3 regions of the Neobacillus terrisolis genome follow, and region 2 is predicted to be linked to each of the others. Evidence: riboswitches for the same ligand, from Rfam matches in the RefSeq annotation. Region 2 holds a riboswitch; each other region holds the start of a gene.
The links. Region 2 has a riboswitch for S-adenosylmethionine ahead of metK (methionine adenosyltransferase). Riboswitches for the same ligand answer to the same signal wherever they lie in the genome.

Region 1: it holds a riboswitch for S-adenosylmethionine, as region 2 does, so the genes downstream of both, ACI48O_RS06145 (O-acetylhomoserine aminocarboxypropyltransferase/cysteine synthase family protein) here and metK (methionine adenosyltransferase) in region 2, are expected to answer to the same signal.
Region 3: it holds a riboswitch for S-adenosylmethionine, as region 2 does, so the genes downstream of both, ACI48O_RS13315 (methionine biosynthesis PLP-dependent protein) here and metK (methionine adenosyltransferase) in region 2, are expected to answer to the same signal.

The regions. Positions count from the first base shown of each region.
Region 1 covers NZ_JBKFGH010000008.1:101,670-104,951, reverse strand. Annotated here, with positions in the region: gene ACI48O_RS06160 (toprim domain-containing protein) at 1-321, shown strand, start outside; gene ACI48O_RS06155 (thioredoxin family protein) at 331-651, shown strand; gene ACI48O_RS06150 (hypothetical protein) at 662-1,039, shown strand; SAM riboswitch class I at 1,093-1,193, shown strand; gene ACI48O_RS06145 (O-acetylhomoserine aminocarboxypropyltransferase/cysteine synthase family protein) at 1,465-2,772, shown strand; SAM riboswitch class I at 2,902-3,017, shown strand; gene ACI48O_RS06140 (methionine ABC transporter ATP-binding protein) at 3,256-3,282, shown strand, end outside.
Region 2 covers NZ_JBKFGH010000011.1:9,612-12,893, reverse strand. Annotated here, with positions in the region: gene metK (methionine adenosyltransferase) at 355-1,551, opposite strand; SAM riboswitch class I at 1,804-1,949, opposite strand; gene pckA (phosphoenolpyruvate carboxykinase (ATP)) at 2,262-3,282, shown strand, end outside.
Region 3 covers NZ_JBKFGH010000020.1:44,365-47,646, reverse strand. Annotated here, with positions in the region: gene ribD (bifunctional diaminohydroxyphosphoribosylaminopyrimidine deaminase/5-amino-6-(5-phosphoribosylamino)uracil reductase RibD) at 1-636, opposite strand, end outside; gene ACI48O_RS13320 (GTP cyclohydrolase II) at 649-1,392, opposite strand; SAM riboswitch class I at 1,784-1,897, shown strand; gene ACI48O_RS13315 (methionine biosynthesis PLP-dependent protein) at 1,981-3,093, shown strand; gene metC (cystathionine beta-lyase) at 3,093-3,282, shown strand, end outside.

The DNA.
Region 1 (3,282 bases), on a different contig from region 2:
GAGGGAACCTCCGATAAAAAGAAGGTAAAGGGTATTATCAAGGAACCTATTGAAATCATTTGCACGAATGGAACAATCGGACTGAATCGTTTGGAAGAATTGATTGACTCTGTTATAGATAAGGATGTATATATTTTAGTGGATGCTGATAAAGCAGGAGAAAAACTGCGAAAACAATTTAAAAAAGAATTTCCCGAAGCAGAGCACCTCTATATTGATAAGTCGTATAAGGAGGTTGCCACAGCACCGGAGCATCATTTAGCGACGGTGTTACTTCAAGCAAATATTGATGTTTTTACGCAGTTTTTAGAAAGAGGATGAAGTAATACGATGCAGGAAATGTCAACGGAGCAAATCGATTCCATCTTCAAGCGTCATTTTAATGGGCTCATTTATACTTACACACCCATGTGCGGAACCTGCCAGGTTTCCGGGATAATGTTAACAGTGATTGAGGAGCTTTTACCGGAGATTGAGATTAGAAAGCTGAATGTTAATTTCTTTCCGGAACTAGCTGCACAGTTAACAATCGAAAGTGTACCTTGCCTGCTTTTTATAAAAGAAGGGGTCGTGGCAGAAAAATTATATGCATTTCGATCAGTGCCATATTTGTATGAAAAAATAATCAATTCATCTAAATGGTATAGGTGAGGTGATCACGATGGGGTGTTTGTTGGATACCTTTATTCATGACTATAACCAAAAGAGTCACATTCATAATTTAGGAAACAGTCGGGAATTAAGGATATGTTTTGATACAGACAGAGGGAAGTATTTCCTTTCCGTCGAAAATGGAGTTGCCCAAATGCTTGAAAAGTTTCCTGAGGGTCAGGATGATGTCGTAACCATTGTCTCCAGCTACAGTACTGCAGTCCATTTGTTGGGAGGTAAAATGAAGCTTCGTGAAGCTGTCAGTCATCAACTTCTGACGGTATCTGCTTCGTTAAGAAAGATATTATTGCTTGAGGCTGTCTTATTTTTAACGAAACAGGGATCATCTGAGGAGCCGGACCTGGAAAATTTAACAAATGTATGTTGACTTAAATAAATTTCCTATGATACTATTATTTTCAAATAAATGTGAATATTAAGTTCTTATCAAGAGAGGTAGAGGGACTGGCCCTATGACGCCCGGCAACCGGTTATGAACGCGGTGCTAATTCCAGCAGAGTGTAAGCTCTGAAAGATAAGAAGAGACTGAGCTCCAACCCTCTTCTTATGAAAAGAAGAGGGTTTTTTGGTTTTTAAAAAAATGGCTGTGTTAAAGAACATTGTTTGTTTATGAGCATCTGTTGATTGGAGCGGAAGGTGCGAGACTCCTGCGGGAGAAGGTGTCTCGGGAGACCCCACAGGCGCTTGCGCCGAGGAGGCTCCCGGACTCCCCCGCGGAAAGGGAGCACCTCTCGCTGTAATCAACAGACAAATTTAACAAAGCCTAAAAAAATATTAGGGGAGAGAAAGAGAATGAGTGAAAAACAAAAGAATTATCGTTTCGAGACTTTAAGTGTACATGGAGGATTAGCTCCAGACCCAGTAACCGGGGCAAGAGCGGTTCCCATCTACATGAGCAATGCCTACCAATTCGAAAATACAGAACACGCTGCTAATTTATTTGCTCTAAAAGAGCCAGGTTATATTTATACCCGTATACATAACCCAACCGTTACCGTTCTTGAAGAAAGAGTCGCATTATTAGAAGGGGGAATCGGTGCCTTAGCATTAGCAAGCGGAATGTCAGCCATTACCATCGCCATTTTAAATGTTGCCCAGGCTGGCGATGAAATTGTCGCTGCTTCCACTCTTTACGGAGGTACATACAATCTGTTTGCGATAACCCTTCCTAAATATGGAATAAATGTTAAGTTCGTTAATGCTGAGGATCCTGAAAACTTCAGAGCAGCGATCACGGACAAAACTAAGGCTGTATTCGCTGAAACGATCGGAAATCCAAGCTTAAGAATATTAGATATTGAAAAAGTGGCGGAAATTGCTCATGAAGCAGGCGTTCCGCTAATCGTAGATAATACCTTTGCAACACCTTATTTATTAAAGCCAATTGAATTTGGTGCTGATATTGTTATCCACTCTGCAACTAAATGGTTAGGCGGCAATGGAACGACCATGGGCGGAGTCATCGTGGATGGCGGAAAATTTGATTGGGGTACAGGCAAGTTCCCAGGCTTTGTACAGCCTGATCCAAGCTACCATGATATTGTCTATAGCGAAGCAATTGGAGCTGCTGCATATATCGTAAAAGCAAGAGTTCAGTTATTGAGAGATATGGGGCCTGCTCTTAGTCCGCTTAATGCTTTCCAGATTACATTAGGATTGGAGACACTCCATGTTCGTATGAAGGAGCATATCGCTAATACGAAAAAAATTATTGAATATCTAGATGCTCATCCTGCAGTTAAATGGATTTTATATCCTGGTAATGAGGGGCATCCTGACAAAGCGCTTGCTGATAAATATTTGCCAAAAGGTCCAGGTTCTGTCGTTGTCTTTGGAATTGAAGGTGGCCGAGAAGCAGGGGCGAAATTTATTAATGAATTAAATCTTTGGACCCATGTAGCCAATGTAGGCGATGCAAAAAGTTTAGTCATCCATCCTGCAAGCACGACTCACCAGCAATTAGACGAAGAAGGCTTGGCAGCAGCTGGTGTACCAGAGGATCTTATTCGACTATCAATTGGAATTGAAAATGTGGAGGATCTAATCGAGGACCTTGAACAAGCGATTAAAGAAGCTACTGGGTTATCCTCAATAGAATAAGGTTATCGAATTTGTCAGAAAAATTATTTTAGTATAAAAAATATATTGACACCTATTTTTACTCCGTGATAAAATCACTTTCATAGCTAAGTTTGTTATCGGAAATTTTAAAAATAATAAATATATTTGCTCTTATCAAGAGAGGTGGAGGGACGTGCCCTATGAAGCCCGGCAACCGTCAAATTGCTCGATGCAATTTGAAAAGGTGCCAATTCACACAAAGCAGACGCTTTGGAAGATGAGAGAAGGGAATAGAACATTACTATGCCTTTCTGCTTATCTGCAGAGAGGCATTTTTTATTATTTCAGAATCAATGCTTAGTTACATTGCAATAGCATTTGCAAAGGAAATGCATATAGATTGAAAGGGATAGCTTGTCAATCTATTGAATCGTTATGAATGAATAGTTAAGAACATTCAAAACATAATGAGATACAATCCGTTTTTTTACAAGGGCTATAAAGAAAAAAGAGGGTGATCCTATGATTTCTATAAATGGAGTAAAAAAG
Region 2 (3,282 bases):
CTCCGTTCTATTAGCATCCCTAAAAAGGAACTCTCATTTTTTAATATGAATCTTACAGAATTCATACATTATATACTAACATATAAGAACAAAATCGCAAGCGCCCGGGTAGACCAGACACAACTAGAACACATCGACTTTTCCATGCAAATGGGCCTGTTGATTGGAGTGGAAGGCGCGAAGACTCTTGCGGGAGCAGCGGGACAGGTGAGACCCCGCAGGAGCGATAGCGACGAGGAGGCTTACCGCCCGCCCCGCGGAAAGCGAAGCGCCTGGAACGGAAATCAACAGACTAGTTAAAAACGGATAGCCAAAAAGAGGGCGCCCCTAAGGGACACCCTCTAGCTTATTATTTTATTGATTGGCTTGTTCTTTTAAGCTGTCGGCTTTGTCCGTACGTTCCCAAGGAAGATCAACATCCGTACGGCCAAAATGACCGTAAGCAGCCGTTTGCTTGTAAATTGGGCGACGCAGATCCAGCATCTTAATAATTCCAGCCGGGCGAAGGTCGAAGTTTTTGCGAACAAGATCAACTAAAACGTCTTCGCTAACCTTTCCTGTTCCAAACGTTTCAACTGCGATCGATACAGGCTGTGCCACTCCAATTGCATAGGCAAGCTGAACTTCCACTTTTTCAGCCAGACCCGCAGCAACAATGTTTTTTGCAACATAACGAGCAGCATAAGCTGCTGAGCGGTCTACTTTAGTTGGATCCTTACCGGAGAACGCGCCGCCACCGTGACGAGCGTATCCACCATAAGTATCAACTATAATTTTCCGGCCAGTTAAACCAGCATCCCCTTGCGGTCCGCCAATAACAAAACGGCCTGTTGGGTTAATAAAATATTTCGTATTTTCATCGATTAGTTCCTGTGGAACAACCGGATTAATCACATGTTCCTTAATATTTCTTTGAATTTGCTCTAAAGAAATTTCAGGATGATGCTGCGTTGAAATAACAATCGTATCAATACGTACCGGCTTATCATTCTCATCGTATTCAACGGTAACTTGAGTTTTTCCATCTGGACGAAGGTAAGGAAGAATTTCATCTTTGCGAACTTTTGTAAGACGGCGTGATAGCTTATGGGCTAATGAAATAGGAAGAGGCATAAGCTCCTTTGTTTCATTACAAGCAAACCCAAACATTAAACCTTGGTCACCAGCACCAATTGCTTCGATTTCCTCATCAGACATAAGACCTTCTCTAGCTTCTAACGCCTTATCAACACCCATCGCAATATCAGGTGACTGTTCGTCAATTGAAGTTAACACGGCACATGTTTCAAAATCAAAACCGTATTTAGCCCGAGTATAGCCGATATTTTTAATCGTTTCTCGGACAAGCTTTGGGATATCCACATAAGTAGAAGTAGTGATTTCACCTGCTACAAGAACTAAACCAGTTGTTACTGAAGTTTCCGCAGCCACGCGAGCATTAGCATCTTTTGCTAAAATAGCATCTAAAATCGCATCAGAGATTTGGTCACAAATTTTATCGGGATGACCTTCTGTTACCGATTCAGAAGTAAACAAACGACGTTTTGACATCTTAGTTCCTCCTTATATATAGAAATAAAGCGAGGTTAGCCGCGGAAATTTATTCGTCCCTTTTGTTAACCTCATGTTGATACGGTACTCATTCCCTAAGTAGTATGAAATAAACATAGAGTTTTTATCCCAGTTATGTAATGGATTCATGATGATTGGGGGATAAAAGCTAACACATTTTTTCTTAGGTGCAAAATAAAAAACCTTCCCTATTAATGAGGAAAGGTTTTGAGCAACAATTTGCGCCTTTCACTCTTATCGTTCAAGGTTTATATACCTTGCGTCAGGTTAGCACCTTTGCTTAAAAGAAATCCCAAGGGTTTACCTCAGTAGATTTTCTTATTTAGCAGGTTGCTGGGTTTCATAGGGCCTGTCCCTCCACCAGCTCAGGATAAGAGAGTATCCGTTCAAGGTAGAATCATACCTTATAGGTTTTAATGATGTCAATTGTTTTTTAGAATTGTTCACCAATTAGTAAAGAATAAATCCGCGCTCGCTGCACCTATTATTACTCATTATTGGTACTTATCCGACCGAATTAGAATATCTTAATTAACACATTTAATTAAATAACAACCTTATATAAGGAGAAAACTATGTTAATTTATTTTATTTTAGAAAAAAATGCATATTAGTATAGATTATTTATCCTAATGTGTTATACTATTCACAACACTCAAAAATATTTGATAAAGGATGGTATTTATCAGATGAATTCTGTAAGTATTTCCAATGAACTGAATGAATTGTTAAAAGGGAGCAATATTCGCAATCAACTCTCTGTTCCGCAATTAGTTGAAAAGGTACTAGAACGTAAAGAAGGTATCCTTTCCTCTACTGGTGCGGTTCGGGCGACAACTGGAAAATATACTGGTCGTTCACCTAAAGACAAGTATATTGTAGAAGAAGCAGGATCTAAGGACAAAATTGAATGGGGTTCTGTTAACCAACCCATTTCGGAAGAAGCATTTTCAAACCTTTACAATAAGGTAATTACGTATTTGCAAGAACAAGAAGAAGTATATGTATTTCGCGGTTTTGCTGGGGCGGATAAAAAATTCAGATTACCAATCCAAGTCATCAATGAGTATGCTTGGCATAACCTTTTCGCCCATCAACTCTTCATTCGTCCAAACGAGGGCGAATTAACAAACCACGATGAGCCATTTTCTGTAATTTGTGCTCCAAACTTTAAAGCAGATCCAGCTGTTGATGGAACGGCATCTGAAACGTTTATCATTATTTCTTTTGAACGGAGAACGGTTTTAATCGGCGGTACGGAATATGCTGGAGAAATTAAGAAATCAATTTTCTCTGTTATGAATTATCTGCTACCGGAAAACGGTATTATGCCAATGCACTGTTCATCAAATGTTGGTGCTGAAGGCGATGTCGCTTTATTCTTCGGTCTTTCCGGAACAGGTAAAACAACTTTATCAGCAGATCCTAATCGCAAGCTGATCGGTGATGATGAACATGGCTGGTCTGCAAACGGTGTCTTTAATATCGAGGGCGGCTGCTATGCTAAATGCGCTGATTTAACGCGTGAAAAAGAACCGCAAATCTTCGATGCCATTCGTTTCGGTGCGGTGCTTGAAAATGTCATCCTTGACGAAGAAAGCCGTATTGCGGATTACTGTGATACATCTTTAACTGAAAATACTCGTGCTGCGTATCCTTTACAAGCGATTAGCAACATCGTAGATCCAAGCGTTGCTGGTCATCCAAACA
Region 3 (3,282 bases), on a different contig from region 2:
ACCCTCCGGCAGTCGTGTCGTCAGCTGGGGATTGTCCGCTAGGACTGTACCAATCCCAACCATAATGGCATCGACTTCGTTCCGTAAATGGTGAACGGATTCTCTTGCCTCACTACTCGTGATCCATTGAGAATGCCCGTTTGCGGCAGCAATTTTCCCATCAAGCGTCATCGCAACTTTTGAAACAACAAAAGGAGTATTGGTTAACATATTATGAATAAATCTTTCATTTAAGCGATGCGCTTCCTGCTCCATTACTCCAACAATTACATCAATGCCTGCTTCTTGAAGAATGTTTATCCCTCGCCCTGCCACCAGCGGGTTAGGGTCCTGCATGGCGATCACAACCTTTTTAACACCTGAATTTTTAACTAATTCAGCACATGGCGGGGTCTTTCCATAGTGTGAACATGGCTCTAAGGTCACATATAATGTTGCATCTTTAGCATGGTCCCCCGCCATTCTAAAGGCGTGCACCTCTGCATGAGGTTCACCAGCCTTGCGATGCAGACCCGAGCCGACAATCATCCCGTTTTTTACAATGACAGCACCTACTAATGGGTTAGGGTTTGTCTTTCCCCTTGCGGAAGCCGCTAATTCTAAAGCAAGATTCATATAATATTGGTCAGTTTTCATACGGATTACTCCTTATATAGTTATTTCCTTCTGCTCTGGTATGTGCCCGGATTTCATTACTTTTGTTTCTAAGTACTTCTTATTATAAAGGTTGCTATCTCCCCATAACGGTTGATGAGAATCAGCAGATAAACCTTTTTCCTTTAAAGCGAAAAGTTTTTTAGGATTGTTTGTAATTAGAATAACGGGCTTAGATCGCAATTCTTGTAAAATCATTAAAGGTTCTTCGTAAGTACGGAGGTCATCTTCAAAGCCAAGCGCATGGTTTGCTTCAACGGTATCGTACCCTTCCTCTTGAAGCAGATAAGCGAGCGACTTGGAAAAAAGACCGATTCCTCTACCTTCGTGGTTGGCTAAGTAAAATAGGGCCCCATGGCCATTTTCAACTATCATCTTTAGGGACTGGTGCAGTTGATACCCACAATCACAGCGTTTACTCCCAAAAATATCGCCGGTGTGACAGATACTATGGAAGCGGACTAAAGGATGGTCGCTATTCTCGAAGTCTCCATAAACCAAGATAGATGATTGTTGAAGATCCGCCAATGATGCTGTTGTAATTGAATCAAGTACAGAATCTTTATCTATTGTATCCTCTTTTAATTTTAACCAAGTATACCATTTAAATGTAACTACTTTATTTTCTAATTGTATTGGCAATGTCACCGGGCCAACTAAACAAACACTGGACTGGTCCTGATTCTGAACGATTTTCATTTTCTCTTTTAATCTATTTTTTATATCAATTGTTAACATATTTTATTCTCCTATTTCTGTATACTCATTTTGTATGTTCTGAGCATAAAATAGTAAACAACACGCGTCAAATAAAAAACCTTCACCTTCCCTTCTTTTAAATTGCTCTGTTAAATCTGGATGTTGATTTCCGCTACAGGCGCTCGCTTTCCGCGGGCGATCCGGGAGCCTCCTCGGCGCTGTCGCGCCTGCGGGGTCTCCCGTGATCCGCTTCTCCCGCAGGAGTCTCACGCCTTCCGCTCCAATCAACATCGTGATCAAAAACAATCACGAATTTTAACATAGCTTTAATGTAAAATAGTAATTATTATATTTACCGAATATTTTAATAAAGTAATTGACATGTTAATAGGTAATATAGTAAAGTTTAAAAAAATCGAATATTATTGAGTTCTTATCCAGAGAGGTCGAGGGTATGGCCCTATGACACCTCAGCAACCATCAGTGGCTTGTTCATTGATAAGGTGCTAAGTCCAGCAAGTTTTTAAAACTTGAAAGATAAGAAGAATGGCTAAATGTCCTAACCTACTAAAGTCTTCTTCTTATAAGAAGGCTTTTTTTATTATCTTAACTAGAGGAGTGGCGGCTTTGTATAAAATTGACACAGTACTAGCACAAATTGGAAACCGAAGCGAAACAACAACAGGAACAGTAAATCCTCCAGTCTACTTTTCGACCGCATATCGGCATGAAGGGATTGGGCAATCAACAGGTTTTGATTATATCCGTACAGGAAACCCCACTAGAAAAATTCTTGAGCAAGCCATAGCAGAACTAGAAAACGGCGACCAGGGGTATGCTTGCAGTTCAGGTATGGCCGCCATCCTTACCATCCTTTCTATTTTCCAATCGGGGGATGAGTGGATTGTTTCAAAGGATTTGTATGGCGGCACTTACCGCATATTAGAGCAAGGTTTTAAAAAATGGGGCTTAACCAGCCATTATGTGAACACAACACATCCGGAGGAGATTATCAAATACATATCTCCAAAAACGAAAGCAATCTTTATCGAAACACCTACGAATCCGTTAATGGAGCAAACCGATATTAGTGCTGTTGCAGCGATTGCCAAGGAACACGGGGTTCTTTTAATCGTTGACAACACCTTTTATACTCCTCTTCTGCAAAAGCCGATTAATCTTGGTGCAGATATTGTGATTCACAGTGCAACGAAATACTTAGGCGGACATAATGATGTACTCGCAGGATTAATCGTCGCAAAAGGAAAAGAGCTTTGTGAAAGTCTCGCTCTTTATCATAATGCTGCCGGAGCCGTATTAAGCCCGTTTGATTCATGGTTGTTAATCCGCGGTATGAAGACCTTATCATTGCGGATGGAACGGCATGAGAAAAATGCTAAGGCTGTTGTTGAGTACTTATCTGCTCATGATGATGTGATCGATGTTCTATACCCGGGAAGAGGCGGAATGGTTTCATTCCGGATTAAAGACGAAACTTGGGTGAATCCATTTTTACAAAATATGAAGCTCATATCATTCGCGGAAAGCTTAGGTGGGGTCGAGAGCTTTATTACCTATCCATCAACCCAAACACATGCCGACATTCCTGAACAGATAAGACTAGAAACGGGTGTCTGTAACCGGTTGTTACGCTTTTCTGTCGGCTTAGAGGACGCAGAAGATATTATTAATGATTTAAACCATGCTTTAACCAATGCTAAAAAGGAGGTAGCTGTGTAATGGAAAACGATTTCTCATTTGAAACAAAATTACTTCACAATCGTCACAAGATTGACCCGGCAACAGGTGCTGTTAGTGTACCGATTCAGCACGCCTCAACCTTCCATCAGTTTGACATCGATCAATTTGGAAAATATGATTATAGCCGCAGTTTAAACCCTACCCGGGAAGCATTGGAGGAAGTCATTG